Regions from separate parts of the Synechococcus sp. WH 8016 genome, predicted to be linked through region 1. Evidence: predicted binding sites of a transcription regulator. Region 1 holds the regulator's gene; each other region holds the start of a gene.
The links. The regulator NtcA, encoded in region 1, controls nitrogen genes in cyanobacteria. The targets are predictions, from matches to a motif close to GTANCNNNNGNTAC.

Region 1 (8,241 bases):
CTGCGGTTGCGCCAAAATCAGAGCCGACACCCCCCTCCGATTGATTTGATGAATCGCGGTGATCTCCGCTTGGTGGTGGGGTTGGGGAATCCAGGCAATCGTTATGCCAACACCCGTCATAACGTGGGCTTCATGGCCTTGGAGCGGCTGGTCTCTCGCGAGGGTGGTGCTTTTCGTTCGACGCCCAAGCTCCAAGGTCAGCTTGCTGATCTGGGCTCGGGAGAGCGGCGATTGCGCTTGTTGATGCCCCAAACGTTCATGAACGACAGCGGCCGCTCGATTCGGGCTGCGCTCGATTGGTTCGGGTTTGAGCTCCATCAGCTATTGGTGCTCGTGGACGATATGGATCTGCCGCTTGGTCGTTTGCGTTTACGCGCCCGCGGCTCTGCTGGTGGCCACAACGGCCTGAAAAGCACCATCCAGCATCTCGGCACCCAGGATTTTGCGCGTCTGCGGATAGGCATCGGTGCACCCGGGCAAAATCCCAGTGAGCGCAAGGCGCGAACGGTGTCGCACGTCCTGGGAAGTTTCAGTCGTGAGGAGGAGCCCCTGCTCGACAAGGTGCTGGTGGAGGTGGTCGATGGTTTGGAGCGGATTCAGCGGCAAGGTCTCGACCTCGCCGGCAATCACATCAATGGGCTTCAGTTGGCTCCCACCAACCCTGAGGCGTGATGGCAGCGCTCCCCGTTACCACCGCCCACTTACGGGTTCAACGCCAGAGTTTTGCAGATCAATGTTTGGAGGGAGACGTCCAGGCCGGAGGCTTCAATTGGCAGTTCAGCTGGTTTTTTGATCGTGGCGAGTTGAGTGTGGAGCCGTCCTTGGGGCGCGCGTTGATTCAAGACGCGCTGCTTCGCTTTCTTGTGAAATCTGACTATGACCTGGAACCGGGAGGGGACTACACCTTCACCGTGAGAGCCCGGTTCTGAGGGGATCGGGACCCGGCCATTGCAATGGTCGATCGAGATAGTCCTCGAGGATGACGAGCGCGGCGATGGCATCAAGATCGCCCGATGGGATGCGTAGGCCTTTGGGAAGCAAGCGTTTCCAGCCCCGTGCCGGCCATAACTGCCAGTAACGCTCTCTGGCTCGAAGGGTGGTTCCCGTTTCGTCGACGACGCGGATCGGCAGGCTTGCAGGCAGTTGTTGTTGCCAGATCATGCTGCTGGTGCCATCCCCGATCACCAGTTCAGCAATCTGGGCGGTGTCCCCCTGAGCGTCCGCCATCCAGACGCGAAGCTGATCAAGGACTTGAGCGCTGGGGGTCACCATCCCTTGAAGCACGGTGTTCGTGGCGGTGTCTGCGAGGAGCAATCCGCATTTGCTTCGGCCAGGATCCATGGCGACAACGCGAGTCATCGGCTGAGACGCAGCTGGATGGCGATGGGATCTGCTGTTTCGCTGCGGCGTAACGCCACCGCTTCCAGCCCCGCGAGTCCTCCGTTGCGGTCGATCAGCTCTTGGCCAAGCGCATTGATGGCATTGCCATCAAACTGCAATCCCTTGCTGAGAGAACCGCGTCTTTGCACCTCGGCCAATGTGGAGGCGAGGAGAAGGTTCAGCCGATTGCGTACGGCTTCAGGGTCGCGTTCATTGCTCGCCAGGGTGGTGCGTGCCAAGACCTCACCCTCCCTGGTCACCGTGACATTGGGAAGCACTTCAGGGAAGGCGTAGACAACGGTTTCGCCCAGCAGCACATTGGCGGCTGAACGGATGTTCACAACCCAGGTGCCAGGTTTGCGAATCGTTTGTTCCAAGCGCTTGATGTCAGGCCTCGGAACCAGCAGGATCTGACGCTTTGCCGGTTGGCCAGGCAGGACCTGTTGATAGGCCTGAAGATTGGCGTCTCGGAGCAACTGATCGATCACCGTTTTTGCCTGATCGGGGCGTTCGAGTTTCAGGGTCACGGTGGCAAGCGGCTGCCCGCTGCTGATGGCGACGTTGCCGCGCCGCAGCGCGAGGAGCGTGTCTTCCAGTTGATTGAGTTCTTTCTCGCCATCGCGAATTTGCGTGCGCACGGCAGAGAGTTCCTGTTCGGTGCGTTGGATCTCGATATCTTTGGCATCTACGTCTTGGCTCAAGCGCTGTCGCTCCGCTTCCAAGGATCGGGTTTGTTCCTGGAGGGGCTTGAGGGTGCGACGCAGTTCTGCCGCGCGTTCTTGGGCCGTTGTGAGCTCCTTGCTAGCTTGCTCCTGAGCGCTTTTGCTGGTTTTGAGATCGGCGCGACTGCTCCTTAATTTGGCTTCGAGAGCATTCAGTTCAAACAGCCCGACCCTGAGTTGCCGACTGACCAAGAGCAGGAGTCCAAGGGAAAGCGCACTAATTAGACTGCCGGTCAACACCGTGATCACCACGGCTGTGCGCTTGGGACGCAGTCCAAGCAAGCTCAGCCGAGCTTTCCCCACGCGAGAGCCAAGGCGGTCCCCCAGGGTTGAGAGCACGCCTCCAAGCACAAGCAGGGCGAGAAGTAGAAACCAGCCGGTCACGGAAAATGAAGGATCAGAGTTCGGATGGGAGCTCCATCTTCACCTGCATGGTCAGCTGAACCGCTTGGCGAGAGCGATTGGATCGAGAACAGTGATCTTTTTGCGATCGATATCGACAAGGCTCGATGACTTGAGGTCCCCCAGGAGACGCGTGATCGTGACGCGTGTGGACCCGATCGCCTCGGCAATGGCTTGGTGAGAAAGGCGTAAATCGATGGTGATCCCCCGTTGACCAGGCACACCGAAATCTCGACAAAGCACCAGCAGAAAGCTCACCAGCCGAGATGACATGTCTCGATGGGTGAGGGTTTCGATCATCGTTTCAGTCTGGAGAATCCTGCTGGACAGCCCCTGCAACAACAGCAATCCCACACTGGTGTCGTCTTCAATGGCCTGCCGCACGGATGTGGCTGGAGCCGTCACCATCTCCACCCTTGTGAAAGCGATTGAGTGATAAAAGCGATCGGAGCGGTGACCTGTCAGCAACGACAGAACGCCAAACAAACTGTTTTCTCGCAACAGGGCAACAGTGATTTCCTCGCCGGATTCATAAACCCTGGAGAGGCGGACGGCACCTCGACGAATCAGATAAACCTTTTCAGCGGGGTCGCCGGGGAAAAAGATGGTTTTCCCGCGCTCCACCATCTCGGTATTAGCACCATCGAGACCACGAATGACATCTTGAAGGGTGCGGGTGGCTGGAGCCGTGGGAGTTCCGAAATTCGAGCCCACCGGGCGGATGGTGGGAGGGGCGTATCGGCTGAAGCCGCGGCTGACTTCGGCCATGGTTTCTACTCGTGTATTGGGATGTTATGGATCAGCACCCCCTGTTCATGTAGCAAGGAACACGAAACCCCGCATTTTCACCTAGTGGAAAGAGCCGAATTCTGATCCTGCATGATTTGCTTGAGCCCAGGCTCGGCAAGGTCCAGTAGGTCATTGAGCTGGTGACGACTAAAGGGAGCGCCTTCCGCCGTTCCCTGCAGCTCCAGCAGATGCCCCTCTCCGTTCATCACGACATTGAGATCCACATCGGCTTGGCTGTCTTCGCTGTAGTCGAGATCGAGCAGGGGGCGATTGTGAATCACACCCACGGAGACGGCTGCCACCTGGGATTGGACAGGGTTGCTGGTGAGGACCCCTTGTTGAACCAGTCGCTCACAGGCCCGCTGAAGGGCGACCCAAGATCCGCTGATCGCGGCGGTGCGGGTGCCCGCGTCCGCCTGAATCACATCACAATCGATTTTCAACGTGTTTTCGCCGAGAGCCTGCATGTCGATGGCTGCGCGCAGGCTGCGGCCAATCAGACGCTGAATCTCCTGGGTGCGTCCGCTCAGTTTGAGGAGTTCACGGTTCTGTCGCTCTGGAGTGGATCCAGGCAGGAGTCGGTATTCGGCACTGAGCCACCCCTGGCCTTGATCTTTGCGCCAGCGAGGCACGCCTTCTTGATGACAAACGCTGCAAAGAACGGCGGTGCGTCCGCTGTGGATGATCACTGAACTCAGGGCAAATCCCATCGGATCCCAGCTGATCGAGAAGGGGCGAAGCTCGCCCGGCTGACGTCCGTCATTGCGAGAGGTGCCAGTCATGAGCCCACGGTGCGGAGATGCTTTGAGCCTGCCAGGTGGCTAGGCACACCATGGATGGTGTCAAAACACTTGTGTCTTGGACTTTCACCGCTAGATTCATCCACATCCGGATTTGCCGGACATCGGCGAATGTGATGACCGTCAGCCTCAGCCCTACCCATCATTCCCGTGAGTCGCGGACTGTTGACCACAGGACTCTCGAGCAAGCAGGACTCAGGCGACTCCCCTCCGTGGAGGTTCGTCCACCGCTGCATTTGGTGGCTCCGGAAGGTCAGCTTCAGGTGCATACCGCCTCCTTTCGGGGGAGTTTTTCTGGTGTTCTGAGCCAGGCGCTGCGCACGGCAGGCCTGGGGAGCCATGTCTTAATTGCTCAGTTTCTTAAGGGTGGAGTGGGCCAAGGCCCTCAAAGCAGCCTCACCCTCTGCGATCGGCTGAGATGGTTGCGCCCTTCCGTGACGGAATGTCTCTCAGATGCTGCTGATAGCCGCGATGACGAGGTCAAAGAGGCGGTTCAGGCGGTTTGGCAGATCTGCAAAACCCATCTTTTAGAAGGCACGTTGGATCAACTCGTGTTGGATGAGATTGGCTTGGCAATCGAGCTGGGCTATCTGAGTCATGAGGATGTCTTGTCGGTGTTGGAGCAACGGCCATCCGCCATGGATGTGATTGTGACGGGGCCCGCGATCCCTGCAGAGATGATGGAGATGGCTGATCAAGTGACGGAATTGCGTCGAGGTTTTTAATGCTGAAGAACGATCGCTGGATTACGGATCAAGCAGATGCAGGCATGCTTGAACCTTTTCAAAATGGATTGGTACGCCACTTGGATCCGGATCAACGCCAAGGTCCGGTCCTGAGTTTTGGCTGCTCGTCCTACGGCTACGACCTAAGGCTCTCGCCAAAGGAGTTTTTGATCTTTCGCCACGTCCCAGGCACGATCATGAATCCCAAGCGATTCAACCCTGACAACCTTGAATCAACGCCTCTTCATCATGATGAGGATGGCGACTATTTCATCCTTCCAGCCCATTCGTATGGCTTGGGTGTGGCCCTTGAAAAAATGCGCGTGCCACCCAATATCACGGTGATTTGCCTTGGTAAGAGTACGTATGCCCGTTTAGGCATCATTGTGAATACAACTCCGGCTGAGGCTGGATGGGAGGGACATCTCACCTTGGAGTTTAGTAATAGTTCTGGCGCTGATTGTCGGATTTATGCCAATGAAGGGATCTGTCAGTTGTTGTTTTTCGAGGGTGATCCTTGTGAAACCACCTATAGCGACCGGCAAGGGAAATATCAGCATCAGCCAGAGCGGGTAACGCTGGCCAAGGTCTGAATGAATGGTTGTTAGGGAGCAAGCCTGGCTTTATGCAGTCTTGTTTTTTCGTACCAATCGGCAAATTCCGGCGTCCAAGCTTTGAGATGGGGCCACATCAAATCGCAGAGTTCGCGGATTTCTTGCTGGGCATCAAGCTTGGCGCGTAGGTCCATGAAATGCAGGAAGGCCCTGAGCGTAAAGCTCACCACAAAATGTTGCCGGTAATCGAAGGGGAGGATGCCGCGGGCATGTTCTTCCGCAAACCCAGCCTGAAGCAATTCCTGATAGCGAGCGGCACTGATTTTGCAGTGGTTTAAATCTTTTTGCCGCTCAGCTTCGCTGTAGAGATATTTTTTGCCTTTTCGGTCGCTGTACTCGCCGACGGGGCGCAAATAAAACACTTCTTCGAGATCGAGTTCTCCGAGGGCAGCCCTGCAGATGCGATCGCCTGTGTAACGCATGGATTGAACATCAAAACTGACGCCCACCCGGTGCGTTCGTGCCTGTTGCATCACGGAATGGGGAAACCAGCCCACGTTCAGCACAATCTGGGCATGCTCCATCGGTCCGTAATGGCCCCGCTCTCCAGCCAGGAGGCGTTTGACGCAAATTTCGCCAGCTTTGGTTTCATCGGGCCATTGCGCGCGATCGGCTGCCACAAAGCCCTCGCTGTAGTCCTGGTGCATTCCCACGTACACGCACTGTTGCGGATTCGGGGTTGCGGCGATCAGGTCAACTCGAAAACGAGAGTCCATGGGGGTCGTCTGCGATGAACTGTTCATGCTTTGTCTAGCTGTGGCTGCGGGGGCCTGGGCTTGAAACCGTCTCCGCAGGGGGCACGCTGCTGGTGGAACCAACGCCAGCCAGCGCAGGCAACGGCGAATTGTCGATCAAGGCAACCGCCAATGCTTCCAACTCGTCTGCTGTTCGCGCCCCAAGCGAACGGCCGCGCATCACAGCGTCGGCTGAAAATAAATTGAGCTGTGGAATCCCTGTGACGTCATACAGGTTGATCAAATCGAGCCAGCGTGGATTATCGATATTCACCAAAACCACATCCAACTGATCGGCGTGTTTTTGTTCCGTCTGAAGCATCGCTGGCGCCATCGCTTGGCAGGCCTCACACCAATCGGCGTAAAACTCCAGCACGGTGGGCCGAGAGTTGTTGAGAGCGATCTCCGGATCGAGGGATTGCCTGGCTAGCTGGTCGAGAGGGGCTTCCTGGTTGAGACCATTGCGCAGCAGAAATAATCCAGCGGCGAGGACCAGTGCCGTGATGAGCAGCAACCCCTTTTGCAAGGGGCTCAAGGTGGCGGGGGCGGAACTGCCGGTCATGCCGGGAAGAGTGGTGTGCCTTCACTTTGGCAGGCTGATGGGTGCGCTGTTGCTAGCGTCTGAAAGCCAATACCGTTGTTGTGATCAGCTTTCTCGCTGATTTCATTTCCAGCTGATTTCATCAGTCGACCGTTGGCTGCATGCTGATGTCTCTTTTTCGTTTTCTCTCACTGCCACTGCGGGCTCCCCTGCTGCTTGTGCTGTTTGGTGTGGCCATTTTTCTTGGTCATCACTGGTCGATTGAGAGCGAGCATTTGATTGCTCTGCAGAAAGTGCCGCCCAGCTTGTTCTGGACGGTGGAGGTGTTGCAATCGCTCGTGATTGTGCTGATCTGCACGATGCCAGATCTTCTCCTGCGTCAGCTGTCGATGCTGATGGCCTCCAGCCGCGTGCTCAGCCTGATCGCGACCCTCCTGCTTGTGATCATGGTGGGCCTTTATTTGCTCAGTCTGAGCCTGCTTTCCGATGTGCTGATCTTGGCGTCTGCCACCTTGCTGGCCCGGTTGGACCTCACCCGGATCAAGGTGGTGCCTCCGCCTCAAGTCATGGCTTTTTGGTTGGCGGCGGTGGTGCTGGTGGGCATTTGGTTAGGTCAGGATTTGCCGAACCCGCTGGCTTCAGCTGTCGCAGTGGTCGCTACCTGATCCGAGATAGGCCCAGAGATTTCCTAGGACTTTTTTGGTGTAAAGACGCGTTTCTGGGTAGGGGATGCGCTCCACCCATAACTCTGGATCTTGCTTCAGATCGGGGGTCACCCACCGACTGGCGGCGCCGGGCCCAGCGTTGTAGCTGGCAACGGCCAGCACAATGTTGCCCTGCCATTGCCCCAGCAATTGACGGAGGTAACGCGCTCCGAGCTTTGCATTGCGTGTTGGCTCGCGTAGCTGCTCCTGGCTAAGGGAATCGCCAGCCAGTTCTTCCGCCGTGGCAGGCATCAGCTGCAGCAATCCAATCGCTCCGACGGGTGAGCTCACGCTTGGGGAGAAGCGGGATTCCTGCTTGGCGATCGCCATGAGCAGTTCAGATCGCACCGCCTCCTGTTGGGAGGCGGTGTCAAACACCTCCGAGAGCAGACGGGGATGCTGGCTGCGGTGCAGGAGCTGACGCTCCTCGCAGGTTTGATTGACCAGTCTCAAACTGGCGCGCCAAAGGCGACTCAGGCCTGTCCATGCGTCCCCCACGGCCACTCGAAGGCGACCTTCCACAAGCTTTTGGCTTGGATTGGATGGCTGATCGGATGGGGGCTGTTGATTCCGCCAGGTTTCCCAGGCTTCCTGGGTTTGGCCGAGGCGCCAGAGACGATCAACGAATGGATCGCCACTTTTCAATGGCTCCCAGTGCGCTTGAAACGCATCGCTGAGATCTGCCGAGCGAGCGGTGGAGGCTTGATCAAGATCTGGCAGGTCTCCCCGTCCCAATCTCACCTCGGCGCGCCAGGTGTAATAACTCCTCGGATGGGTTTTGACCAATCGCTTCCAGATTTGTTTGGCTTGCGCTGGTTGGTTTTGCTTCG
Region 2 (8,241 bases), on a different contig from region 1:
TGCAGTGGGTTAGCTCAGCGCGCATGACGGATCAGTGGGAATGGAGCCAAGGTCGGTGGTGATGAAATATCGGGCGTGAATCAGCTGATGCAGTTGATTGAGATCTCCCTGTAATTCGTCGATGGCTTCGTGCAGCCCCCGCTCAATCAAGGCATCAATCCGTACATAGCTCCACTTGGCAAGCAATTGCCCGCGCAGGCACTCGAGATCATCAGGAGGGCCCAGCTGTGGTTGTCGTTGGATTAGCTGCAACGTGTCGTTGATTTGTTGCAAACAGAAGCGCACTGATCGTGGAAAGATCGGATCCAGTAAAAGGAACCTGGCCACGGAAGACGGAGTGATTGCTTGTTGAACACTTTGCCGGTACATCTGATAAGCCCCAGCTGTACGAAGAAGAGATATCCATTGAAGTTCATCAAGAACCCCACCAACTTCTTTTGTGTTTGGTAGTAGAAGAAAATACTTCACATCCAGGATCCTGGATGTTTTGTCGGCGCGTTCGATCCAGCGGCCTAGTTGACTGAAGAGCCAGGCCTGATCACGGCTTAGGGTGACATCCGTAATGCCATAGAAAAGCTGGCAACCTCTTCGGATGCTGCGGAGCTGTTCTTGATCTGGTTCTTGCCAGATTGATTCACCATCTTGAACATTCCAGTAGAGGTCGTTCAGTTGCTCCCACATTTCTGTGGTGATCACATCACGGATCTGGCGAGCATTTTCTCTTGCATTGGCAATGCAGCTCAGAATGCTGTTGGGATTGTCGCGATCAAGGAGCAAAAACCCCACGACATCTTGCGGAGATCGCAGTGGGTAGACTTGATCAAAGCTCTGCCTGTCTCCACTGGCATCAATGAGTGGAAGCCATGGTCCGGCGCTGCCGGGTGGGCAATCCAACGCCATGGCTTCACTCACTTCCAGGAAACGAGAAATGTTCTCTGCGCGTTCCACATATCGATTAATCCAATACAAGGAGTCGGCAACCCGGCTCAGCACGGCATTGCCTCCTGGATGCTTGGTTCAACCTGCCTGTCTTTGACAATCTGGCTGTCACCAACAACCCATGTGTCTTTACAACCTCCTCCTTGCGATGAGTTCACCACAAGGGAGCCACGTTTCAGGGCGACGCGAGTGAGTCCACCCGGGCTGACCCAGTTCGATGCTCCGCGTAAAACATACGGTCTTAAATCCACATGACAAGGAAACAATTCTCCATTGCTTAGTGAGGGAACGGTCGAGAGTTGTAATGTTGGTTGGGCAATGTAATTTCGAGGATTTGCTCTAATTTTTGAGTCGAATTCTGCGATTTCACTTCGGCTTGACTGTGGTCCGATTAACATTCCATAACCCCCTGCTTCAGCCACAGACTTCACTACAAGTTTTTCCAGGTTTTCTAAAACGTATTGGCGATCATCTGGCTGGGAGCAGAGATAAGTGGGGACGTTGTCGATAATCGGTTCTTCGTCAAGGTAATAACGGATCATTTTTGGTACATAGGCGTAGATCAATTTGTCGTCGGCGACCCCAGTTCCTGGAGCATTGGCGATGCCGATGCGGCCATTTTGCAAAACATCCATCAATCCAGGCACGCCAAGTGCCGAATCGCGACGGAACACTTTTGGATCGAGGAAATCGTCATCGATTCGTCTGTAAATCACATCCACCGCTTCTCGTCCAGTGGTGCTGCGCATCCAAACGCGGCCGTCTTCGCAGATCAAGTCACGCCCTTCCACCAGGGCAACGCCCATCTGTTGAGCGAGGTAGCTGTGTTCGAAGTAAGCGCTGTTGAACACTCCTGGTGTGAGCAGCACAACGCGTGGTGAATCTGCCCAAGGAGCTAAGTCCTGCAGTGTTTGCAACAATCTCGAGGGATAGTCGTCGATGGGTTGAACGGTTCGACCAGCAAACAGGCTGGGAAATAACCGCTTCATCACCCGTCGGTTCTCGAGGAAATAGGCCACACCGGATGGACAGCGCAGGTTGTCTTCCAGCACGCGCCATGTGCCTTCTTCGTCGCGGATGAGATCCGGTCCTGAGATGTGACACCAGCGATTCAACGGGAGCTGGATGTCTTGCATCTGGGGCCTCCAGCCCTGAGAGCTTTCCACGTCTTCCCTGGGAATGACACGATCCTTCAGGATTCTCTGTGGTCCATAAACGTCGGCTAAAAACCGATCGATGGCTTCCAAGCGCTGAAGAAGACCACGTTCGAGCTTGGCCCAATCGTTGAGGTGAATGAGCCTTGGCAGGGGATCGAAGGGCAGGATCCTTTCTCCCCCATCTAATCCTGCGCCATTCAGCCGGAAGGTGGCGCCTAGTCGTCGGAGGAGGTTTCCGGCCGAAGCATGATTTCGATTCAGTTCCGTGAGCCCAATCTGCCCAAGCGACGACAGCAGTGGCTCCAAATCTGCTCTGGGAGCAGATTGCTTTCGACAAAAATATTCGTCGTAACCGAGGGTTGGCCGATACTCATTGAACATTGGCTCACCATTGAACTCAGATATCAAAGATCTGCATGTCTGTTGGGCCACGTGTTGTTTGTTACCGATCGCTTGATCGGAACACGAACTGGTTCGAAGGATAGTTTTTTGGTTTCGGTTAATACTTTTTCTGGATTAATGTGTCGGTGATCAAGCAGTGAAGAGAACCATTTTTTGGTCTAGGAATATTTTGCTGACCATTTACTGATGTCATTCTGGACGATGTTCTTTGGCCGGTCGTGGTCAAAGAAGCAGATAACGCTGCGCCAGGGGAAGCACCTCCGCTGGTTCACAGGTGAGCAGCTCGCCATCGGCGAACACCTCATAGGTTTGTGGATCCACGCTCATGTTGGGAAGTGCTGAGTTGAGTTTCAGTGCACTTTTGCCAACGTCACGGGTGTGTTCTACGGCAATACAGGTGCGTTCCAGTCCGAGTTTGCTTTGGATGTTGTCGTTGAGGGCTGCATCGCTCAAAAAGGTGAGGCAACTGGGGGCAAGGGCTTTGCCAAAGGCGGCAAACATAGGTCTTCCATGTACAGGCCCAGGTGTGGGGATTGAGGCGTTGGCATCACCCATTTGGGCCCAGACGATCGATCCGCCTTTCACGACGAGTTGCGGTCGTATCCCAAAGAATCCTGGTTTCCAGAGCACCAGATCGGCGAGTTTGCCTGTCTCTACAGACCCAACTTGGCTGCTGATGCCATGGGCGATCGCTGGATTGATGGTGACTTTGGCGATATAGCGCTTCAGACGGTGGTTGTCGTTGCGGCTTGAATCTTCTGGCAGGGCTCCGCGTTGAACCTTCATTTTGTGGGCCGTCTGGAAGGTGCGTGTGATCACTTCTCCCACCCGTCCCATGGCCTGGGAATCGCTGGCGATGATCGAGAAGGCGCCGAGATCGTGAAGGATGTCCTCAGCTGCGATCGTTTCGCGGCGGATGCGTGATTCTGCAAAGGCCACGTCTTCAGGGATTTTGGGATCCAGGTGATGGCACACCATCAACATGTCGAGGTGTTCTTCGAGGGTGTTGCGGGTGTAAGGACGTGTGGGGTTGGTACTGCTGGGAATCACATTCGCCTCTCCGCAGATTTTGATGATGTCGGGCGCATGCCCGCCGCCAGCACCTTCGGTATGAAAGGTGTGAATGGTTCGGCCCTTGATGGCGGCGATGGTGTCTTCAACGAAGCCGGCTTCATTCAGGGTGTCGGTGTGGATGCAGACCTGCACATCCATTTGATCGGCTACCGACAGGCAGGCATCAATGGCGGCAGGCGTGGTGCCCCAATCTTCATGCAGTTTGAGACCGCATGCTCCCGCGCGTACTTGCTCCTCTAAAGCTTCTGAGGTGCTGGCGTTTCCTTTCCCGAAGAACCCCAGGTTTACGGGTAGGCCCTCAGCGGCCTGCAGCATGCGGCCTATATGAAACGCACCAGGCGTGCACGTGGTGGCATTGGTTCCTGTGGCTGGTCCAGTGCCGCCCCCCATCAAGGTGGTCACACCGCTGGCCAGGGCCGTTTCGATCTGTTGGGGGCAGATGAAATGGATATGGGTGTCAATCCCACCAGCGGTGAGGATGTGTCCTTCACCAGCAATCGCTTCGGTGCCGGGGCCGATCACGATGGTGACGCCTTCCTGGATGTCGGGGTTGCCGGCTTTGCCGATCCCGACAATGCGGCCATCCTTTAGGCCGATATCGGCCTTGACGATGCCCCACCAATCAAGAATGAGGGCATTGGTAATTACGGTGTCAACGGCTCCTCCAGCCCGGGAGGTTTGGGATTGGCCCATCCCATCGCGAATCACTTTTCCGCCACCGAATTTCACCTCATCGCCGTAGGTGGTGAAATCTTTTTCCACTTCGAGGATGAGGTCGGTGTCCGCTAAGCGAATGCGGTCTCCGGTGGTTGGCCCATAGGTTTCGGCGTAGGCCTGGCGGGAAATGCGATAGGGCATGAATCAGGCGTCGAGGGGTCCGTTGATGTGTCCGTTGAAGCCGACCACGCGGCGTGCTCCAGCAAACGGGATCAAATTCACGTCGCGGTGATCACCTGGTTCGAAGCGAATGGCCGTACCGGCTGGAATATCAAGCCTTTGGCCGCGTGCAGCGTCACGGTCAAAGATCAGAGCAGCATTGGCTTCTTGGAAATGGAAGTGGGACCCCACCTGGACGGGGCGGTCACCGCTGTTGGCAACGCTGAGGGTTGTGACCTCTCTGTTGGCGTTGAGTTCCAGTTCGCCGGGTTCCGGTATCAATTCACCGGGGATGAGGGGTGCCATCAAAAAAAGCCTTAGCGAATGGGGTCATGCAGGGTCACGAGTTTGGTTCCATCGGGAAATACCGCCTCGATTTGGACTTCATCCACCAACTCTGGAATGCCCTCCATCACCTGGTCGCGGCTCAGCCAAGTGCTGCCTTCCTGCATCAGGTCGGCCACAGTTTTCCCATCGCGTGCGCCTTCTAAAACCAAGAAGCTGAGCCATGCCACGGCTTCAGGGTGGTTGAGTTTGAGGCCACGCTGGAGTCGACGTTCTGCCAAGAGCGCAGCCGTGACAATGAGAAGTTTGTCTTTTTCCTGGGGGCTGAGGTGCATGGTGACCTTGCACTCTTTCTAGTTTCTATCTCCCTGGGCCAGCGGAATGTTCAAATTGAACGCTTAGGCCTTCAATGGATGTTCTTGTAAGGGCCAGACCCTGGGAATCTGCGGAGGAGCCAGGTCTCGAGCTCGACGGGTGCGAGCCCAAATTCTGCTGAACCAAAAACGGGCATCACGGCTTGAGAAGCCGCTGTAGCGGGCGATCAGCCCCTGGGGGAGAACGCCGCAATGCATCTGGCCTTCGAGATCCTCTCGATCTTGCCGAACGTCATCGATGAGGGTGTTGATCGTTTCTGTAGGAAGAGGGAAGGGTGCCGCCCAAACCAGGGTGCCGAAGACGGGTTGTTGATTGAGTCCATGGATTCCCTTCAGCGCTGCGTCGCTGATTTCGAGTCTGTCAACAAGTTCCCAGCGCTGACCTTCAGGCGTTTGGCGTTGGATCTGAACGCCTGATCTCCAGCACCCCCGCCCCAAGGTTTCGTTTGCGGCAGTGCGCCCGAGACGCACAATTTCTGCGCTGAGAAAGGATCCATCCATCGGCAAGGTGACGCTGAGGTTTTGCTCAAACAGAGCGTCGGCGTAGAGCACAAGCTCTTGGGGTAGCCACTCCAAATCGCTCTCTGCATCCAGCTCTGCCACCACCTGTTGGCGGGCCCATGCACCTCGGGGATGGCGTTGGCTGCGACCGACGGATCCATACACCTTTTGCGCGGCCACGCTGGTGATCAGGCAGCGACTGTTCGATTTCAAGCTGAGGTTGATGCTCAATTGATCTCCCCCCACGAGACCGCCAGCGGTGTGAAGCAGTGGCAGCTCGCAGCGCCCGTTCTTCCCCCGCCCGGCGCGCATTAACTTAAGGGGCGCGGTGCAGCCCCCCTGAAATTGACTGCCGCTGCGGCCTTCAGCAAACAGCAGGTTGCAGGTGCCGTGCCATGGGTCAAGTCGATGCATCTACGCACGCTCGACGCCAACTCTGCTTAGCTCTGTAGCAAGCACTACCAAATAAAAGTGTGCTGTTTGGGCAGTCTTTGTTGTGTGATCTCTTTGGCTGTCTGAACCCTTGGATGTTGGCTTGATCGTGTTGGACCATCGCCTCTTGTCTGAGGAGCCATTGCCGGACGCCACCCCGGCGGCCATGGAGTTGCCGCTGAGTGCGGATCAGCGCACGGTGCTGCGCGGACGTCGTCGCACAGTGTGTGGTCGAGACGTGTTGTTGCAGCTGCCGCGTGAGCGCCCGTTAACACCAGGTGATCGCCTCACCGATGCGCATCATCAGGTGCATGTGCTGGTGACTGCGGCTCCTGAGGAGTTGTTGCGAGTGGAGGCAGCAACGCCGCTTGCATTGCTTGAAGCTGCTTATCACCTAGGAAATCGTCATGTGGCTCTTGAGTTGCATGAGCATGAGCTGTTGTTGCTCAACGACTCCGTCCTCGCCACCATGCTTAACGGTCGCGGATTGAAGGTGACACGGTGTTGCCGTCCCTTCATGCCAGAAGGCGGTGCTTACATCGGCCATCAGCACGCATGACATCGCTTGCATTGCTGCAGTTGGTGAGTCCTGCCTTGCCCGTTGGCGCTTTTAGCTATTCCGAGGGTCTTGAAGTTTTGATCCAGAATGGTTCATTGATTGATGAATTAGATCTCCAACATTGGATTGAAGCGGAGCTTCAAAGGGGTGCCCTGAGGTTGGAGGCTGCGGCGTTAAATCCATTGCGCGTCCAGCTTCAACACTGGGAGCAAGAAAGGTCAGAGATGCCCAGCGAGTTGATGTCTTTGGATGGGTGGTTGTTGGCTTTGAGGGAGTCGGCTGAGGTGCGTGCCCAGCAAGGACAGATGGGCGGTTCTTTGCTGCAATTGATGGTTGATCTTGGACATCCATTGCCTCAGCCGGTGGTGCTGGCTTGGCCGGCGGCCTGGGCTTGGGCTGCTTTGTCGTTGAAGATTTCTGAGTTGGAGATGGTGGAGGGTTATCTCTACGGTTGGGTTGCGAATCAGCTCAGTGCAGCGGTTCGCTTGGTGCCGCTGGGTCCCACTACGGCTCAACGGATCCAGCAGCAGCTGTTGCCGATGATTCGTGAACAGGCATCTGTTTTGAAAGATCAAGACCCGTACACCCTTTGGTGTGGTGGTGCTGGTGCGGGGTTGGCCCAGTTGGCGCATGCTGAGTTGTATTCACGTTTGTTCCGGAGCTGATGAGCAGCAAACTCAGGCTTGGCATCGCCGGGCCGGTGGGCTCAGGCAAGACAGCGCTCGTGGAAGCGCTGTGCAGGAGATTGCGCAACCGCCTGCAATTGGCGGTTGTGACCAATGACATTTACACCCAAGAGGATGCCCAATTCCTGACGCGTTCAGGTGCCTTAGAGCCTGAGCGCATCCGTGGGGTTGAAACCGGAGGGTGCCCGCATACGGCGATTCGAGAAGACTGCTCCATCAACCGAGCGGCTGTGGGTGAACTGGAATGTCAGTTCCCAGGGCTTGATTTGGTGATGGTGGAGAGCGGAGGTGACAATCTTGCGGCCAGTTTTAGCCCCGAATTAGTCGACCTTTGTATTTATGTGATTGATGTAGCGGCTGGGGACAAGATTCCTCGCAAAGGCGGTCCTGGCATTACACGATCCGATTTATTGGTGATTAACAAGATTGATCTGGCTCCCCTTGTTGGTGCTGACTTAGCCGTGATGGAACAGGACACGTTGAGGATGCGGCGGGATCGACCCTGGTGCTTTACCAACCTTCGAAATGGGGAAGGACTCGATCTTGTGGAAGCCTTTGTGTTGCAACAGATACCAAATTGACGCGTATTTGGTCTGCCGATTGGCAAATAGTCTTTGTTGATACAGGAGCTTCTTTCTTCAGATCGGTACCTTTCGAACTCCGGCGTTGAAACGTCGTTCCTCTTGTTTTGATACTCATGAGTTCATCATTGTCCAAGCGTCTCTTTGCCGGCATGGCCGCAGCGTCGCTGGGTCTGGCCGTCACAGCTTGTGGTGGTGGCGATGAGAAAGCCTCCAACGTTGAGTTTGACGACAGCGTTACCGTTGGCATTCTTCACTCTCTGACTGGCACGATGGCCATCTCTGAGTCCACCTTGGTGGATACAGAAAAAATGGCCATTGATGAAATTAATGCTGCCGGTGGTGTTGAGGTAGATGGTAAGAAGTACAAAATTG
Region 3 (7,060 bases), on a different contig from region 1:
GCGATCACGGGCAGCTTCAGCGGGCCTGCATCCACGCAAAGCCACCTGAGTTGGACCATTCAAGCCACCGTTAACGACAACACCAATCAACCGAAGAACAAGACGGCTCTTATTCAGGCAGCTTGAAGAAGCGGCTCAACACCATGCAACACAGGACGAATGGCGCCTTTGGTCGTCACCAACCTCAAGGCAGGGATACGACAACTGTTATAAACACGAAACTCACGGGTCAACGATGCTCCCTGCTCACGAACCGCTTGATTGAGGACAACTGATCCATCCAAATCAGAGATGGATCGATGAAACGTTCCAGGAGGGATGCGAAGGATGTCGCCGCCAGACGCCAGACGAACAATATGAAAGGGCTGATCCCAAGCAAAATTGACCAAATAAAACGTTCGCCCTCCACTAGCGGCTAACAGGTTGTCTTCTTGATGGGGATGCAAATAAAATTGCCAAGCTCCGCTCTCCTCTGCATCCGGCGGACTCACCGCTGGCCCGCGGTGAACAACTAAGTCGCGAGCATTCGAATCAGGAATCGTGACATCAAAAAAACGAACAGATGGAGTATCGCGAAAACGCGTATAAGGAATAAGCTCGAACATCTCAACAAAAAATTAGAAATTAGCTTTAACGCCTATACCTCGTTTAATCCGTAGCGGATGCCACTCATCCACCCAAATAAGCCATCTCAGCGTGATGGTTTGCTGGCTGCTCTAACCCACGCTGTTCACTAAAACGATCTAAACGGCGCGTCCACAGACCAGTCATCACCTCTGTAAGCACAGAATCGGAGACATCCTCTCGAAGCCATCGGCGCAAATCAAGGCCTTCACTGGCAAAGAGACAGGTAAATGCTTGACCATCTGCAGTAATCCGAAGACGGTTGCAATCAGAACAGAAGGGTTCTGTAATTGAGGCAATGGTGGCAACAGAACCTTCACCATCTTCGTAGATCCATTGACCACTTGTTCCACCAGGTTGACGACCAAGGGATTGAAGCGGCCAATGGCTGTGAAGAAGCTGAATCATCTCACTGGCCGGCATAACTTGATCCCGACACCAACCATTTCGATTGCCTACATCCATATATTCGATCAAACGCAATGGCAATCCTTGTGTCCTTGCAAAACGCGCCAATGGAATCAGCTGATCATCATTTTGACCGCGTTGGATCACGGCATTTAGCTTGAGACGACCTCGCGCAGGATTGAATCCCGCAGCACGAGCTGCATCAATTCCCGCCAAGACGCGCTGAATGAGAGCCTTCCCCGCCTCAGGACCAGAACGCAAGCCAGCCATACGGGCAATACTTGCTCCATCAACGGCATCCAAGCTAATTGTGATGCGATCCACTCCCATATCGCGCAACCGTCTCGCCTTCTCATCATTGAGGAGAGAACCATTGGTGGTGATAGCCACGTCTTTCAAACGACTAAAAGGATGAACAACCTTCTGCCTTGCAAGCGAGAGTTGATCAAGAAGCGGCCAAAGGCGATCGGTGAGCAAAGGTTCACCACCTGTTAGTCGAAGCGTATGGGCTCCTAACTGACAGGCCGCATGGATCAAGCGAAGTTGATCGCGAGTGGACAACAAACCTGGAGGCTCAATGCTTTCTGGACAGCAATATCGGCACGCTAAGTTACATCTTGCAGTTAGAGACAACCTTAAAACTCCCAGCGGCCTAGCAAGGAGATCAATGACAGCTGATGGCTTCATCATTCCTCAAGGGTTCCTAGATCAGCAGGACAGTTGAGATTTCGCAAAGCCCCATAAGGCAAGGCAAGCACCCGATGCGGCACCCTCCCAAGCCAATCATGCATGCTCAGTCGATCAGCAGCCAACTGACTCCACAAGGCATCGCGATAGACACTGTGGTTGGGATAAACAGCAAACAAAGGCTGAAGCTGGTTTCCGTCATGTGAAACCACAGCCACAGAAGGCTGCTCCTGCCAAGCATGAATCAGCCGGACCAGGGTCGAAGAGTCCAAGCAAGGCATATCAACTGGAAGGACCAGTAGAGCGAGCACCTTCGCCTGACCAAAAACCGCCGACAACGCAGCCAAAGGGCCCTGACCGGGAAAAGGGTCAGACTTGCAGTCAACACCTTTAAGCGTCGACACCAACTGACGATGACTCGAGATTGAACTCACCACATCAACTGGCAGATCTAGATGACGGCACAAACCAATACTGTGCGTCAACCAACAGCCACCTTGTGGATGAGCAAGAAGAGATTTGTCTCTTCCCATGCGACAACTCATCCCTCCACTAAGCACACAAGCGCGAAGTCCTTGCAGCATTGGCAGGTCCATCGCAGACAAATCGCCGTACAAAGCAGACTCTTTCAATGTAGCGAATAAAACAAAAGTGAACAGATCAGCATTGGCATAGTCCTTAGTTGGTATCAAACACAACCATGAGGGTCAGAGCCTAATGATCAAATAGAAAGGCGGTTTGCATGTGCGCCGCTCCTTGATTCCTCAGCGCATTTTTCAGAAGCCGGGGTTGATTTACACACATTTAGACCCCCCATGCTTGGAGAACTCTGGTCGTTCCAGGGGAGATATCGAACTCTTCATCTCACCTGGTTCGCATTTTTTCTGACCTTTGTCGTCTGGTTCAACCTGGCGCCTTTGGCAACCACCGTTAAAGCCGATTTGGGTTTAACTCTCGGTCAAATCCGCACCGTTGCGATCTGCAACGTGGCTCTCACGATCCCAGCCCGCGTTCTGATTGGAATGCTCCTCGACAAATACGGGCCTCGACTGACCTATTCCAGCCTGCTGGTTTTTTCGGTCATTCCTTGCCTGATGTTCGCCTCAGCCCAAGACTTCAATCAACTCGTGGTGGCACGCCTGCTGTTATCCATCGTGGGTGCAGGCTTTGTGATCGGGATCCGCATGGTTGCCGAATGGTTCCCTCCGAAAGAGATTGGCCTAGCTGAGGGGATTTATGGCGGTTGGGGCAATTTCGGATCAGCGTTCTCGGCCTTAACACTCGTAGGACTAGCCGGATGGCTCTCGTTCTCAGGCGGGTTTGAACTTCCCTCAGGCGCTGTCCTTAATTGGCGTGGTGCAATTGCTCTGACGGGAATTATTTCTGCTGTATACGGCTTTATTTATTACTTCAACGTTAGCGATACACCCCCTGGAAAAACTTATCAAAAGCCTGAGCGCACAGCTGGATTGGAAGTCACATCAATGCGTGATTTCTGGGGATTGTTAGGAATGAATGTTCCGTTTGCAGCCATTCTTTGTGTCCTCTGCTGGCGCTTACAAAAGGTTGGTTTCCTGAATGCAGGAACGTATCCACTGGCGTTAGCTGCGGTTCTTATCTGGTTTATCTTTCAAACCTGGGGAATCATTCGCACCAATCGAGAACTGATCATGGGTACAAAAACATACCCGAAAGAAGATCGCTACGAATTCAAGCAGGTTGCCATCCTTGAACTCACATACATTGTGAATTTTGGATCAGAGTTGGCCGTTGTTTCAATGTTGCCAACATTTTTCGAAACCACTTTTGATCTCCCCAAAGCAACCGCTGGAATCCTTGCCTCCTGCTTTGCTTTTGTGAATCTTGTCGCTCGCCCCGCTGGTGGTCTGATCTCCGACAAACTTGGCAGTCGTAAAAACACAATGGCGTTCTTAACTGGCGGTCTGGGTATTGGTTACCTCGTCATGAGCATGATCAAACCTGGCACATTCAGCGGAACCACAGGGATCATCATCGCTGTGTTGATCACCATGCTGGCCTCTTTCTTCGTTCAATCAGGAGAAGGAGCTACCTTTGCACTCGTTCCTTTGGTGAAGCGACGCGTCACAGGCCAAGTTGCTGGTTTGGTTGGCGCCTATGGCAACGTCGGAGCTGTAACTTACCTCACAATTTTTAGTTTGCTTCCGATGTGGATGGGTGGGGGTAAAGATCCTTCTCCAGAAATCATCGCAGCCTCCAATAGTGCTTTCTTCCAAGTCTTGGGGGTCGCTGGCCTGATTGTTGCTTTCTTCTGCTTCTTCTTCCTCAAAGAACCCAAAGGTTCCTTCGATGACTTGCATGAAGGAGAAACATCGACTCCTGAATTCGCCAACAGCTGATTCCTTATATCTGTTCGTATCTGCAAAGCACCCGGCGCCATTGGCTCCGGGTGTTTCTAATACCCACTTGAAATCATGGCAGAACCAACCACAACCATTCGCAGTCAATGTCCTTATTGCGGAGTGGGGTGTGGTCTGGACTTACGACCACCAGCCCAAAAAGGGGAGGCCGTGCGTCGAGATGCAGAGGGGACCCCAATGTGGACGGCACGAGGGAATCGACTGCATCCATCAAGCCTCGGCCAAGTTTGCATCAAAGGGGCAACAGTCGGAGAAGCCCTGTCGAGGGGAAGACTGGATCAACCCTTTGGACGCAACAGTCTTGATGACGACTTCCAACCGATCAGCTGGGATGAAGCGCTTGAGCGCATCTCAAGCCAGATCAAAACTAGCCTCAAATCCAAAGGACCAGAGGCCATCGCCATGTATGGATCTGGGCAATTTCACACCGAAGACTATTACTTGGCGCAAAAACTCCTCAAAGGAGCACTTGGAACGAACAACTTTGACGCTAATTCAAGACTCTGCATGAGTTCTGCTGTTGCGGGTTACACCCGTAGCTTGGGCTCAGATGGTCCCCCCTGCAGCTACGAAGACCTAGACCATTGCACGGTGGCGTTTCTGATCGGAACCAACACCGCTGAATGCCATCCAGTGCTCTTTCAACGATTACTAAAACGAAAAAAAAGACACCCTGGCTCCGTCACCATTGTGGTGGTGGACCCACGCCAAACCGATACCGCAAAGGCTGCTGACATTCATTTAGCAGTCGCTCCTGGGAGTGACCTTGCCCTCCTTCACGGCATTGCCCACCTGGTGATCCGTGAAAACGGACAAGACCCAACGTTTATCGATAACTGCACGGACAACTACGACGCCTTTTTTGATGTCGTAGCCCGCTGGACCCCTAGACGTGTGGCCTTATTTTGTGGCATTCCGGAAAAACGTCTACGGGAAGTCGCCCAACTGTTTCATCGGCGCGAAAAAGTCTTGAGCCTCTGGTCGATGGGTGTGAATCAACGGCGCGAAGGAACAGCCGTCGTGGGTGGAATCATCAATCTGCACTTATTGACAGGTCAAATTGGCAAAGAAGGAGCTGGACCCTTCTCCTTAACAGGGCAACCCAACGCCATGGGAGGCAGAGAAGCAGGCGGTCTCTCCCACCTTCTTCCCGGATATCGTCAAGTTACGAACCCGGAGCATCGTGCTGAAGTCGAGCACTCCTGGGGGTTTTCTGAGGGGAAAATTGACTCCAAGCCTGGACTAACGGCCTGGCAACAGGTAGAGGCAATGGAACGGGGAGAGCTGGATTTGTGGTGGGTCGTTGCGACGAACCCTCTCGTGAGCATGCCAGATTTAGATCGCGTCAAAACAGCGATGCAGCGCTGCCCATTGGTCATCGTTAGCGAAGCCTATGCAGACTCTGAAACATCGCATTACGCCCATCTTCTTCTGCCAGCTGCTCAATGGAGCGAAAAAGCTGGAACCATGACCAACTCTGAGCGCAGGGTGACTTACTGCCCAGCATTCAGGAATCCCCATCGAGAAAGCCGCCCCGATTGGGAAGTGTTTGCCGAGATCGGAAGGCGCTTAGGGTTTGAAGAACAATTCACATACGCATCTGCGGCTGAAGTTTATGCAGAATTTACAGCACTAACGAAAAAACGATTATGTGATGTCTCAGGGCTAAGTCATAACGTTCTGGACAAAGAAGGACCCCAACAATGGCCATTTCCTCAAAACAGTTCACCATCTCAAGAGTCAAAACGGCTGTACACCAATCACAAGTTTTTAACCACAAATGGACGAGCAAGGTTCTGTAGCGACCAACCACTTGGTCTTGCAGAACCACCTTGTGACACCTACCCACTGGTCCTCACTATTGGCCGTTATCTCGGACAGTGGCACACGATGACTCGGACAGGAAAGGTGGAGCGCTTAAAAACGATGCACCCAGAACCCCTCTTAGAAATTAACCCTAAAGATGCAGATCAGTTTGCGGTGAAGCATGGAGAGCTCGCCGCGGTGAGCTCCCGAAGGGGCCAACTCACCGCTCGTGTGAAAGTCACAGACAAAATCCGACGGAGCACAGTCTTTCTTCCGATGCATTGGGGATTCACGCAAACTCAAGCCTGTGAAGTGAATGCTCTGATGCATGAACAGGCTTGCCCCATATCAAAGCAACCGGAATTAAAAGCAAGTGCAGTCATTGTCGCTCCAGCAGTTTCTGTCATCAAACCAATCGAACAGGAAGCGGGGCGCTTAGAAGCGCTTCGAAAATTGATCAACCCAGTATTTCGCTAAAAGCAGCATCCAAGTTGTGATGATCATGGCCAGGACGGGCCAATTTACATAAGGCAAAACGCTCTAATTCAAACAAAGAAGCCCATTGGTTCACATTAATAACAATCGATTTTTTCAAGGCAGATTCCTGCACAATGCTGGGCAGTTCTCCCAACACTTGCCAAGGTTCATCCACAGCTAAGGGCAGGTCTTTGGCCATCCCCTCCGCCAACAGCCGAGTAAGAAGTCGCAAGTGCTCACGCAACTCATTCAAAACTGGCAACTCATCAGGCCAATCCACAAGCATTTGGCGCTGTTCCTGAGTGAGCTCAAGCCAATGACTCAATTTTAATTTGACGCCAATGAGATCTAGCTTCCGACGCACACAAAGAGGGATGCACCGCCAGTTCCCCACAAAATCCTTCTCAAACCCAAAGCAATGGCTGGCTTGATTCATGCATTTAACGACATAAATTGTTCACTTTGAACCATTTGCAGATATCGCCCACCGAAATGGTTTCAATCGCAACTTCGAACTCCTTCATCCAAAGAGAAGATTTCGCGAGTTTATGACCTGTTCTGTGCGTTTAGCCATTTCCCTTGGACTTCTTCTTGGCTCTCTTCACGGCTGGTACACCAGCGAAGCCAATGCACATGCAGGCACGCCCTACGGCCTCAAG
Region 4 (8,241 bases), on a different contig from region 1:
TTGCGGCGTAGCCACACTGGAGGTCCATCTCAAACCTCGCATTGGCCTCCTAATCAGCGGCGATGAGCTTGTGCCAGCCGGGCTAGAGCGACGCGCAGGAGCCATATGGGAAAGCAACAGCACCCTGCTTGAGGCGATCCTGAACAGCCTCCATCAGGTGGTCCATACAAAATGTGTGATTCCCGATCAGCCAGAAGCCTTGCGGCGGGCCTTAGCTGAGCTCAGCAACACCTGCGATGTTGTAGTGAGCACAGGCGGAATTTCAGCAGGAGACAGTGACTGGATCCGAGCGCTTGTAAGTGAATTGGGGCAAGTGAATTTCTGGAAACTATTTCTAAAGCCCGGACGCCCCTTTGCCTTCGGGCACATCAACAATCAAAGAGGGGGTGTGCCTTTCTTTGGCCTCCCTGGAAACCCTGTTGCTGCAGCGATCACAGCCCTGCAACTGCTTTGGCCAGCCTTACAGCTCTTGGAGGGTCAACAAGAGCCTGAGTTCTTTCCACGCGTCAAAGTCAAGCTGGCCAACGCTTTGGCTCGCCGGCCAGGACGCCCCGAATTAGCCCGCGCACACTTGGAGGTCAATGCCAGCGGAGAGCTGATGGCGCGGGTGAGCGATTCTCAAGCCTCATCCCGCATTGGCTCTCTGGTTCAGAGCGATCTGTTGCTGGAGATTCCAGCACAAACCGGACGGTTAGAAGCCGGCGAGAGTCTTTGGGCGCAACTCATGCGAGCACGCCTCCTCTAAAGAGGGAATCAAAGCGGCGTATTTCCACTAACCCAGGTGCCTTGTCCATCCCTCCACTCTTTTTTCCAAAGAGGGGCCTGATGCTTGATCGCTTCAAGCAAAGCCATGCAACAACGTTGCGCAGGACCACGCCGATCAGCCTCAATCGCCACAAGCACGATGACCTCATGAGGCGATAAGCGCCCAACCCGATGGATCACAAGCGCTGCAGTCGCGCCATGCGCCATCAACAACCGTTCCGCATCCTCACGGATCAAGCTTTCGCACAGTCCTGGATAGTGCGTGAGCTCAAGCGCTTCAAGCGAACTCCCATGTTCAGCAACATCCCGAACCCGTCCACTGAATGAGGCTAAAGCAGCCGCAGTCGATGACCATTCAGACAACTGAATCCAAGGATCAAAGGGTTGGCTGTGAATCTCAACTGTTATTTCCAGTTTTTGTGTCATCCCCTCAACCTCCGGTAAAGGGTGGAAGAAACGCAACTTCATCCCCTATTTGCACAGGGGTCAGCGAACTCACCAACCGCTGATTAATCGAGATCTGCACAGACGCAGGGCGAGGTCCAAGCTTCAACTGATCCCAAATGTCTTCAGCCGTCACAACATCTTTGTCAGGAAGAAACACAGACTGTTCATCCCAGCCAGCCTGATCTCGAAGCGAAGCAAACAACAACACCTGGAGTGTTCTCTCCGGAGATTTCGTCATAGGAAACAACTTCAAGCCCTGCTTCGTTCTAGCGTTATCTTTCGTTCGCGATGCTGGAGCTGGCCCTCTCAATTGCTCTCCTCACCATTTCCGACCGACGCACCAGGGCGGAAGACACCAGCGGTGATGCACTCGAACAACGTTTAACGGCAGCAGGGCATCAACTCAGCGATCGGCGTATCTGCCCTGATGATCGTTACCAGATCCGCTCAGAACTCAGTCAGTGGATTGCCGATCCAAGCGTTGATGTGGTGATCACAAGCGGGGGAACAGGCCTGACAGGCCGAGACGGTACCCCAGAAGCGATCGCCCCATTGCTGGACAAAACCATCGACGGTTTTGGTGAACTCTTCCGGGTTCTTTCCTACGAGAGCATCGGGACCAGCACCTTGCAAAGTCGATGCCTGGCAGGCGTCGCCAACGGAACCATCGTCTTCGTGCTTCCCGGTTCTTTAGATGCCGTTCAAACAGCTTGGGACCGACTCATCTCCAGCCAATTGAATGCAAACACCCTTCCTTGCAACCTCGTACAACTTCTGCCGCGATTACGAGAAGCATCCTGGAAAGAAAAGGTGGATCCCGATTAGGGCGTTGAGGGGCCTCAGGCGTCTACGTCATTTAGCTGCCAAAGGATCAAAATTCAGAATGGAATCGGCATGGTCACCGCCGCGGGCTCAGGCGCACAGGCAGCCACTTGTTGGCTCACCACATCACCCACCACCACGATGGAAGGCGAAGCAAAGTTCTCTGTTCGAGTGGCCTCTGCCACCTCGCGCAGAGGTGCCTTGAGGCATCGCTGACCAACCACGGTGCCCTGCTGAACAACAGCAACAGGGGTCTCTCCGTCCAAACCGCCAGCGATCAATTCCTCAGCAATTCGCGGGAGATTATGCAAACCCATGTAAATCACTAAACCATCACTCGCGGTGGCCAGAGCGCGCCAATTCACGGAGGGGCGACGTTTATCGATCTCCTCATGACCGGTCACAAAGGTGACCGAGGAGCCGGCACGCCGATGGGTCACTGGTATTCCTGCATAAGCCGGAGCAGCAATACCCGAGGTCACACCCGGCACCACCTCAACAGCAATGCCATGGGAGACCAAATGGGCGGCCTCTTCACCTCCGCGTCCGAAAAGAAAAGGGTCGCCTCCTTTTAAGCGCACCACAGTTTGATGGCGCTGACCCAAAGCCACGAGCACCGAGTTGGTGCTGGGCTGCGGAACGGAATGATGCCCCCGGCGTTTACCGACGAAGTGGCGCTCACAGGTCTCGGGGACAAGCTCGAGAACCTCACTAGGAACCAATGAGTCGTAAACAAGGGCATCGCAACATCGCAGTAGACGATGCGCTTTGACGGTAAGAAGGTCTGGATCTCCTGGTCCCGCGCCAACGAGATACACAGTTCCTGTGTTGGTCGAGTCAGTCACGGCAATGCAGCAAGACAATGGATCAGACCCTGACGGAGCACAGGATCTTCAAGGAGAGAAGGCAAACCGCCAGCCTGACGCAGCGCCTCCGACATCCGGTTAGGGGCTAACGAAAGCGGTAATGGAACCATGGTTGGATGATCAACAACAAACCTATCCCAACGATCAAAGGGCACAACGGGCAGATCAAAGCGGCGTTGCAGTGAAGTGAGGAAACGATCCGACAGCCCTGGCCTTAATGGGTGGTGAATCAGCGCTAGCGAGGGGTGCTGGACAGAAACGTCAGCGATCCAACGAGACATCAGGAACCACCAAAACTCCCAAGAGCCAAGAAACGGAAGCGGCTTCACTGCGACACCCTCACCCCTCAACCGGTCCCGAATCTGAGGAACATCACAGCGCGCATGGCTGCCAGGAAGCAACAGCAGGGGCACCAACCATTGGGATGCACAATCGCGCCGTGCTGGCTTCGGGCTCTCCGCCGTTAATACCTCTAGTTCTACTGAGGCTTTTCGGAGCTCACCGACAGCAATCAACAGCTCCTGAAAGCAGGGGGGAACAACTCCACCAGAACGGCCGTGAATCACCAAGCGCAGGCCGTACTCACGACCAGGTTCCGCACGTTTACGTAGCAACGGCCACGGATCGAAACCCACCGGAACTGATGAAGTCGAGTGGTCACGATTCATGCATGCATGACTTACTACGGCAGAAAGCATTCTCGCGCTCCCATACACCCAACAGCTCGCAGCAGCCGGGCACCAAAACGATTTCGCAATGACTTTGACCGCGACTTAGCAGCCATGGCAAGGGTTTGGTCGATGATCCGCCAAGGAGCCGTTCGCTGGATCGGTGAAATCGGTCGCCAATACTGAATCAAATTCTTGGATCCAATGACGGATCTATCGAGCCAGAAACCAGGAGACTTTCCTGTATCACATCAAACATAATTTCGAGCTCGTGATGGCCAATTTGGTTCCAACCGATACCGAAAGGGCACACCACTCATCGCTATAAACGTTTCCTCCAGCACGCCCCAATCTGATGTGCTGGGAATCTCGCCAACCGACGAATTCCTCTATCAATCAGTCGTGCTATGAGCATTCAAATCCCGACAAGAACATTCCTAGAAAACAAGAAACTCAACAAGATTGAACAGAACAAAGCTTCAAAAGATGGGCTTCTTGTGGGCGATGAAATTGAGGAGTTTGCTCGGATTGGCTGGGAAGAAGTAGACGAAACCGATCTACAGCTTCGCCTGAAATGGTATGGAATGTTCTGGCGTCCCAAAACTCCCGGCAAGTTCATGCTTCGCCTACGAGTCCCCAACGGTGTGCTCAGCAATCAGCAGCTACGCGTTGTTGCTTCCATTGTTGAACGCTACGGAGAGAATGGAAGTTGCGACATCACAACTCGCCAAAATCTCCAACTTCGAGGAGTCTTACTTGACGACCTGCCAGATATTCTCAAACGCCTTAAATCAGTCGGACTGAGTTCAATTCAATCGGGTTTTGACAACCCTAGAAATGTAACAGGCAACCCATTAGCAGGAATTGACCCGAACGAAATTGTTGATACACGCCCTTTTACAACTGAATTGCAAGATTTCCTAACCAACCATTGTGAAGGGAATCCAGAATATTCCAATCTCCCTCGCAAGTGGAATACTGCCGTTGCGGGTGCCAAGGATAATTTTTTACTGCATAACGACATCGTCTTTCATCCCGTCAAACGTGATGGTGTGATGGGTTTCGGGGTCTGGATCGGAGGGATCCTCTCCTCTCAGATGAATGCCTACGCGCTGCCTATGAATGCATGGGTCAAGCAAGATGAGATTTGCAAAATGACGGATTGCGTCATCCGCTTGTGGCGTGACAATGGTGAACGTGATAAGCGTCCTAAAGGGCGCTTTCGCATGTATCTCGACCAACTTGGCGTCGAAACCTTCAGGAACAAAGTTGAAGAACTTTTTGGCCCTCTAGCCGAAGATCCAGGTTCAGTCTTCAATGACACACCACGGTCTCACTACGGAATTCATCCTCAAAATAATCCAGGCGAATTTTTCGCGGGGCTTCATGTGAACGTTGGGCGACTCACTGCCAATGATCTTCACGATTTAGCCACTGCAAGCCTTGAATATGGATCTGGCGAAGTGCGTCTAACGGAGGACCAGAACGTCATCATTGTGGGGCTCTCCACAGACAATCTCGACGCATTTCAAGCTGACTCCTTGCTGCAACGCTTCCCCCTGCAACCGGGAGCCATCGCGGCGGGAACGGTCTCCTGCACAGGAAACACTTACTGCAGTTTTGGTCTCACCAACACCAAAGACCAAGCCATTGCTGCAGCGAACCAACTCGATGCAGAGCTCGAGCTTCCCGAAGAGCTGAAGATCCATTGGACCGGATGTCCCAACACCTGCGGGCAAGCCTTCATGGGTGCCATTGGTTTGACAGGCACGAAGGCAAAAAACAGCAAAGGCGAAATGGGTGAGGGCTACACCTTGAGCATCGGAGGATCGCAAGGCGAAAATCCACAGATCGGGGAAGTGCAGCAAAAAGCCATTCCCGCTGAAGACATTCAAAACGTTCTTCGACAGGTGCTTATCGAACAATTCGGAGCAAAGCCTCGAGCTTAAGCAAACCGAATTAGCTCGACGACGTCAAACCGTGGCGCTTTATTTTGAAGCCATGGTTAAACGCAATCACGAACCAAACTTTTATTCATTTCCCAATGTCTTTCAAAGGTGATTTTCTATCGCGTTTTGTCAATTGGCTCAGCGCAAGTGGTAAAGACAAAGATCCAATCTCTGTATCACCACAGCAACAAGATGTCTTCTCACGCTTAATGAATCGCGTTAGCGGTTGATTCTTTTTTCATTTACTAAACCCAATCATGAGCGCAACAGCGTCCCAGATGGACTACGTCCTACCTAATGAACTCGTCGACGGCATGATTTTGGCCGGCGGCAAGAAAGCAACCGTCAGCATTAAAAACCTGCTGATCCGTGGCTTTTACTCTGGCGCCATTCTTGGTCTTGCCGTCATCCTGGCCCTCACGGTAGGAATCCTCACAAAACTGCCATTTGTGGGATCTCTTCTATTCCCATTTGGTTTTGCCAGCATCGTCCTGTTCGGAATGGAGCTGGTCACTGGAAACTTCGCGTTGCTACCGATGGCAACATGGGCCGGCAAATGTAGCTGGAGTGCAACCTTTAGAAATTGGACATGGGTCTGGATTGGCAATTTCATCGGCACGCTCGTTGTGGCGATCATCATGGCCATCAGCCTCACCAGCGGAAGCATGGATGCTTCTGCTGAGAATGTTGGTCCACCCATTTGGGATCTTGTGGCTCAAAAAATCGTTGCTCTTAACCAGATCAACGTTGTGAAAAAGTACGAGGCCCTTGGAAGCATGGGTTTCTTTTTGGCATTCTTGCGCGGAGTTGTGGCCAACTGGTTGGTTTGCCTCGGCGTCACGATGGCTCTTGTGAGCAAAAGTGTTCCCGGCAAATTGCTTGCCTGCTGGTTGCCGATTACAGCTTTCCAAACAATGGGCATGGAGCACATTGTTGTGAACCAGTTCCTGCATACAGCTGGACCAATCCTCGGTTCAGGTGTTCCTTTCTATAAGGTGATTTTCTGGAATTTCCTCCCAGTCACCTTGGGAAATATTGTTGGAGGAATGGTGTTCATCGGCATGCTCTTCTACAGCACCCATCGCACCAAAATTTCCGATGTGCTTCCCACAGAGCATGATGAAAAGCTAGAACGTGAACTCGCCGCTGAACTCGGCGCCCGCTGACTTCAAACCATATGAGTGCCATTGATGAAGCCTCCCTTTGGGATCGGCTGGCCAATGCACGGAAGATTCCTTTGAATCCAACCTGGCTGGGAGAGGTTTTCTCTCCCAGCCTTTCTGCTGAACTCCGTTTTGCAGTGGCTGAGCGTTTGGGGATGTTCGCAGAAACAGGTTGGCCAATCATCCATGCCCTGATCGAACAGCACGGAATACATCCTGAATTGATCCATGCAGCCGGCCTATGCCATCAACCTGAAGCAAAAGATTGGTTACTCACGCAGCTGAAGCAATCCGATGATCCAGATGTCCTTTTGCTCAAGGCACTGAGTTGCTGGGGTGCAGAACTCACACTGTCTCAATATGAGCACATTCTGCAGTTGCCCAGCCAAGCACAACGCCTCGCCGGTTTAGATCTTCTCAGCTTCAAATCTCATCAACTTCAGGCCGTTGAATTACTGCAGTTGTGTGAATGCACTCTGCAAGATTGGCGTGATCCCGTTGTCATCGCCTGCATACGCTTGCTGCAGCGACGAGACGACATTGAGATCAGCACCAGGCTTGCGGTTCTGGTCCATAAAGGCTCCGATGCAGCTGCTGAAGCTGCCTTAAGAGCCTTGGGTTGCATGGCCACAACTCATAGCAAAATAGCGCTGAAGTCACTGAGTGCAGAGCTCACCAATCCAGAACGAAGTGCGCATGCCCTCCGTCAGCTTCAACAGCAATATTAAAGACATTAAAAAAAACCCGGCTAGGCCGGGCATTTTGAATGAGATCAAAAACTCACCATTTTTTATAAGGTAAGAATTTTCCACACATTGTAATCTTTACCCTGTCTCCTTTGGGATCTTCAACCTTATCCACATCCAAAGTAAAGTCGATGGCACTCATAATTCCATCGCCAAATTTTTCCTGAATAACATCTTTAAGAGGCATACCGTAGACCTGCATGATCTCATAAAAACGATAGATCAGCGGATCTGTAGGAATCACAGGATCTAGGCTTCCTTTCGTCGGAAACTCCTGCAGCGCAGCGGTAATAGCTGGATCGAGAGCCAACAATGTTGCTAATTTCTCCGCTTCTTCAGGGGATGCGGTTGCCTGTCCGTAAAAGAGAGAAGCAATCCAAACCTCATCGAGCCCAAGGGCCGCTTCTAAGTCGGCGAAGGAAAGACCCTTCGCCTTCTTTGCCGCCATGAGTGAAGCAGTAAGCGTCGATGGCGAGGGACCAGCCAAGGACGGTGCCAAAGCAGATGTTGTCATGCAATAAAAGACCAATAAAGAACTACTAGAGATCAGCAACCCTTGCGGGACCACTCAGCAGTCAACAAATCATCTACAAGATCAAGACCCAAAAAAGATGCATTGACTACCATTTCAAAAGCTCGGAGCAACCAATAGCAGCATCGGCGACAGAACGACAACGAGGGAAACAGCATCATGATTGAGCTGATGGTTAGTTCGTTTTCATGTTTCTTACCTCACCCATGAATCAGTTCGCTCAAACCCTGAATCAGGCCCTAAAAAGTATCAATAACTTCTTTACCAGTGACTCTTTGTCGTT

Region 2: SYN8016DRAFT_RS09795 (circularly permuted type 2 ATP-grasp protein) is a predicted target of NtcA. The motif match lies at 2,589-2,602, and genes of this name have one in related genera.
Region 3: SYN8016DRAFT_RS09820 (molybdenum cofactor guanylyltransferase) is a predicted target of NtcA. The motif match lies at 2,405-2,418, and genes of this name have one in related genera.
Region 4: SYN8016DRAFT_RS09880 (ferredoxin--nitrite reductase) is a predicted target of NtcA. The motif match lies at 3,855-3,868, and genes of this name have one in related genera.

Annotation. Positions count from the first base shown of each region.
Region 1 covers NZ_AGIK01000002.1:52,695-60,935, reverse strand. Annotated here, with positions in the region: gene SYN8016DRAFT_RS07180 (TatA/E family twin arginine-targeting protein translocase) at 1-44, shown strand, start outside; gene pth (aminoacyl-tRNA hydrolase) at 49-672, shown strand; gene SYN8016DRAFT_RS07170 (DUF3146 family protein) at 672-929, shown strand; gene SYN8016DRAFT_RS07165 (hypothetical protein) at 907-1,359, opposite strand; gene SYN8016DRAFT_RS07160 (DUF3084 domain-containing protein) at 1,356-2,486, opposite strand; gene ntcA (global nitrogen regulator NtcA) at 2,538-3,272, opposite strand; gene rph (ribonuclease PH) at 3,350-4,075, opposite strand; gene SYN8016DRAFT_RS07145 (cob(I)yrinic acid a,c-diamide adenosyltransferase) at 4,210-4,818, shown strand; gene dcd (dCTP deaminase) at 4,818-5,411, shown strand; gene thyX (FAD-dependent thymidylate synthase) at 5,423-6,148, opposite strand; gene SYN8016DRAFT_RS07130 (thioredoxin domain-containing protein) at 6,183-6,728, opposite strand; gene SYN8016DRAFT_RS07125 (hypothetical protein) at 6,869-7,372, shown strand; gene SYN8016DRAFT_RS07120 (transglycosylase SLT domain-containing protein) at 7,346-8,241, opposite strand, start outside.
Region 2 covers NZ_AGIK01000003.1:247,289-255,529, reverse strand. Annotated here, with positions in the region: gene SYN8016DRAFT_RS09805 (transglutaminase family protein) at 1-25, opposite strand, end outside; gene SYN8016DRAFT_RS09800 (alpha-E domain-containing protein) at 10-993, opposite strand; gene SYN8016DRAFT_RS09795 (circularly permuted type 2 ATP-grasp protein) at 987-2,477, opposite strand; gene ureC (urease subunit alpha) at 2,721-4,430, opposite strand; gene SYN8016DRAFT_RS09785 (urease subunit beta) at 4,434-4,754, opposite strand; gene SYN8016DRAFT_RS09780 (urease subunit gamma) at 4,766-5,068, opposite strand; gene SYN8016DRAFT_RS09775 (urease accessory protein UreD) at 5,132-6,022, opposite strand; gene ureE (urease accessory protein UreE) at 6,132-6,599, shown strand; gene SYN8016DRAFT_RS09765 (urease accessory protein UreF) at 6,596-7,264, shown strand; gene ureG (urease accessory protein UreG) at 7,264-7,866, shown strand; gene urtA (urea ABC transporter substrate-binding protein) at 7,983-8,241, shown strand, end outside.
Region 3 covers NZ_AGIK01000003.1:256,282-263,341, forward strand. Annotated here, with positions in the region: gene SYN8016DRAFT_RS09805 (transglutaminase family protein) at 1-126, shown strand, start outside; gene SYN8016DRAFT_RS09810 (hypothetical protein) at 114-605, opposite strand; gene SYN8016DRAFT_RS09815 (GTP 3',8-cyclase MoaA) at 670-1,722, opposite strand; gene SYN8016DRAFT_RS09820 (molybdenum cofactor guanylyltransferase) at 1,719-2,315, opposite strand; gene SYN8016DRAFT_RS09825 (MFS transporter) at 2,535-4,097, shown strand; gene SYN8016DRAFT_RS09830 (molybdopterin oxidoreductase family protein) at 4,173-6,401, shown strand; gene SYN8016DRAFT_RS09835 (nitrate reductase associated protein) at 6,382-6,837, opposite strand; gene SYN8016DRAFT_RS15390 (hypothetical protein) at 6,950-7,060, shown strand, end outside.
Region 4 covers NZ_AGIK01000003.1:264,730-272,970, forward strand. Annotated here, with positions in the region: gene SYN8016DRAFT_RS09850 (molybdopterin molybdotransferase MoeA) at 1-745, shown strand, start outside; gene SYN8016DRAFT_RS09855 (molybdenum cofactor biosynthesis protein MoaE) at 754-1,191, opposite strand; gene SYN8016DRAFT_RS09860 (MoaD/ThiS family protein) at 1,196-1,450, opposite strand; gene moaB (molybdenum cofactor biosynthesis protein B) at 1,510-2,037, shown strand; gene cobA (uroporphyrinogen-III C-methyltransferase) at 2,091-2,879, opposite strand; gene SYN8016DRAFT_RS09875 (DNA mismatch repair protein MutS) at 2,876-3,535, opposite strand; gene SYN8016DRAFT_RS14565 (hypothetical protein) at 3,554-3,754, shown strand; gene SYN8016DRAFT_RS09880 (ferredoxin--nitrite reductase) at 3,976-5,517, shown strand; gene SYN8016DRAFT_RS09885 (formate/nitrite transporter family protein) at 5,796-6,683, shown strand; gene SYN8016DRAFT_RS09890 (hypothetical protein) at 6,695-7,408, shown strand; gene cynS (cyanase) at 7,461-7,913, opposite strand; gene SYN8016DRAFT_RS09900 (hypothetical protein) at 8,165-8,241, shown strand, end outside.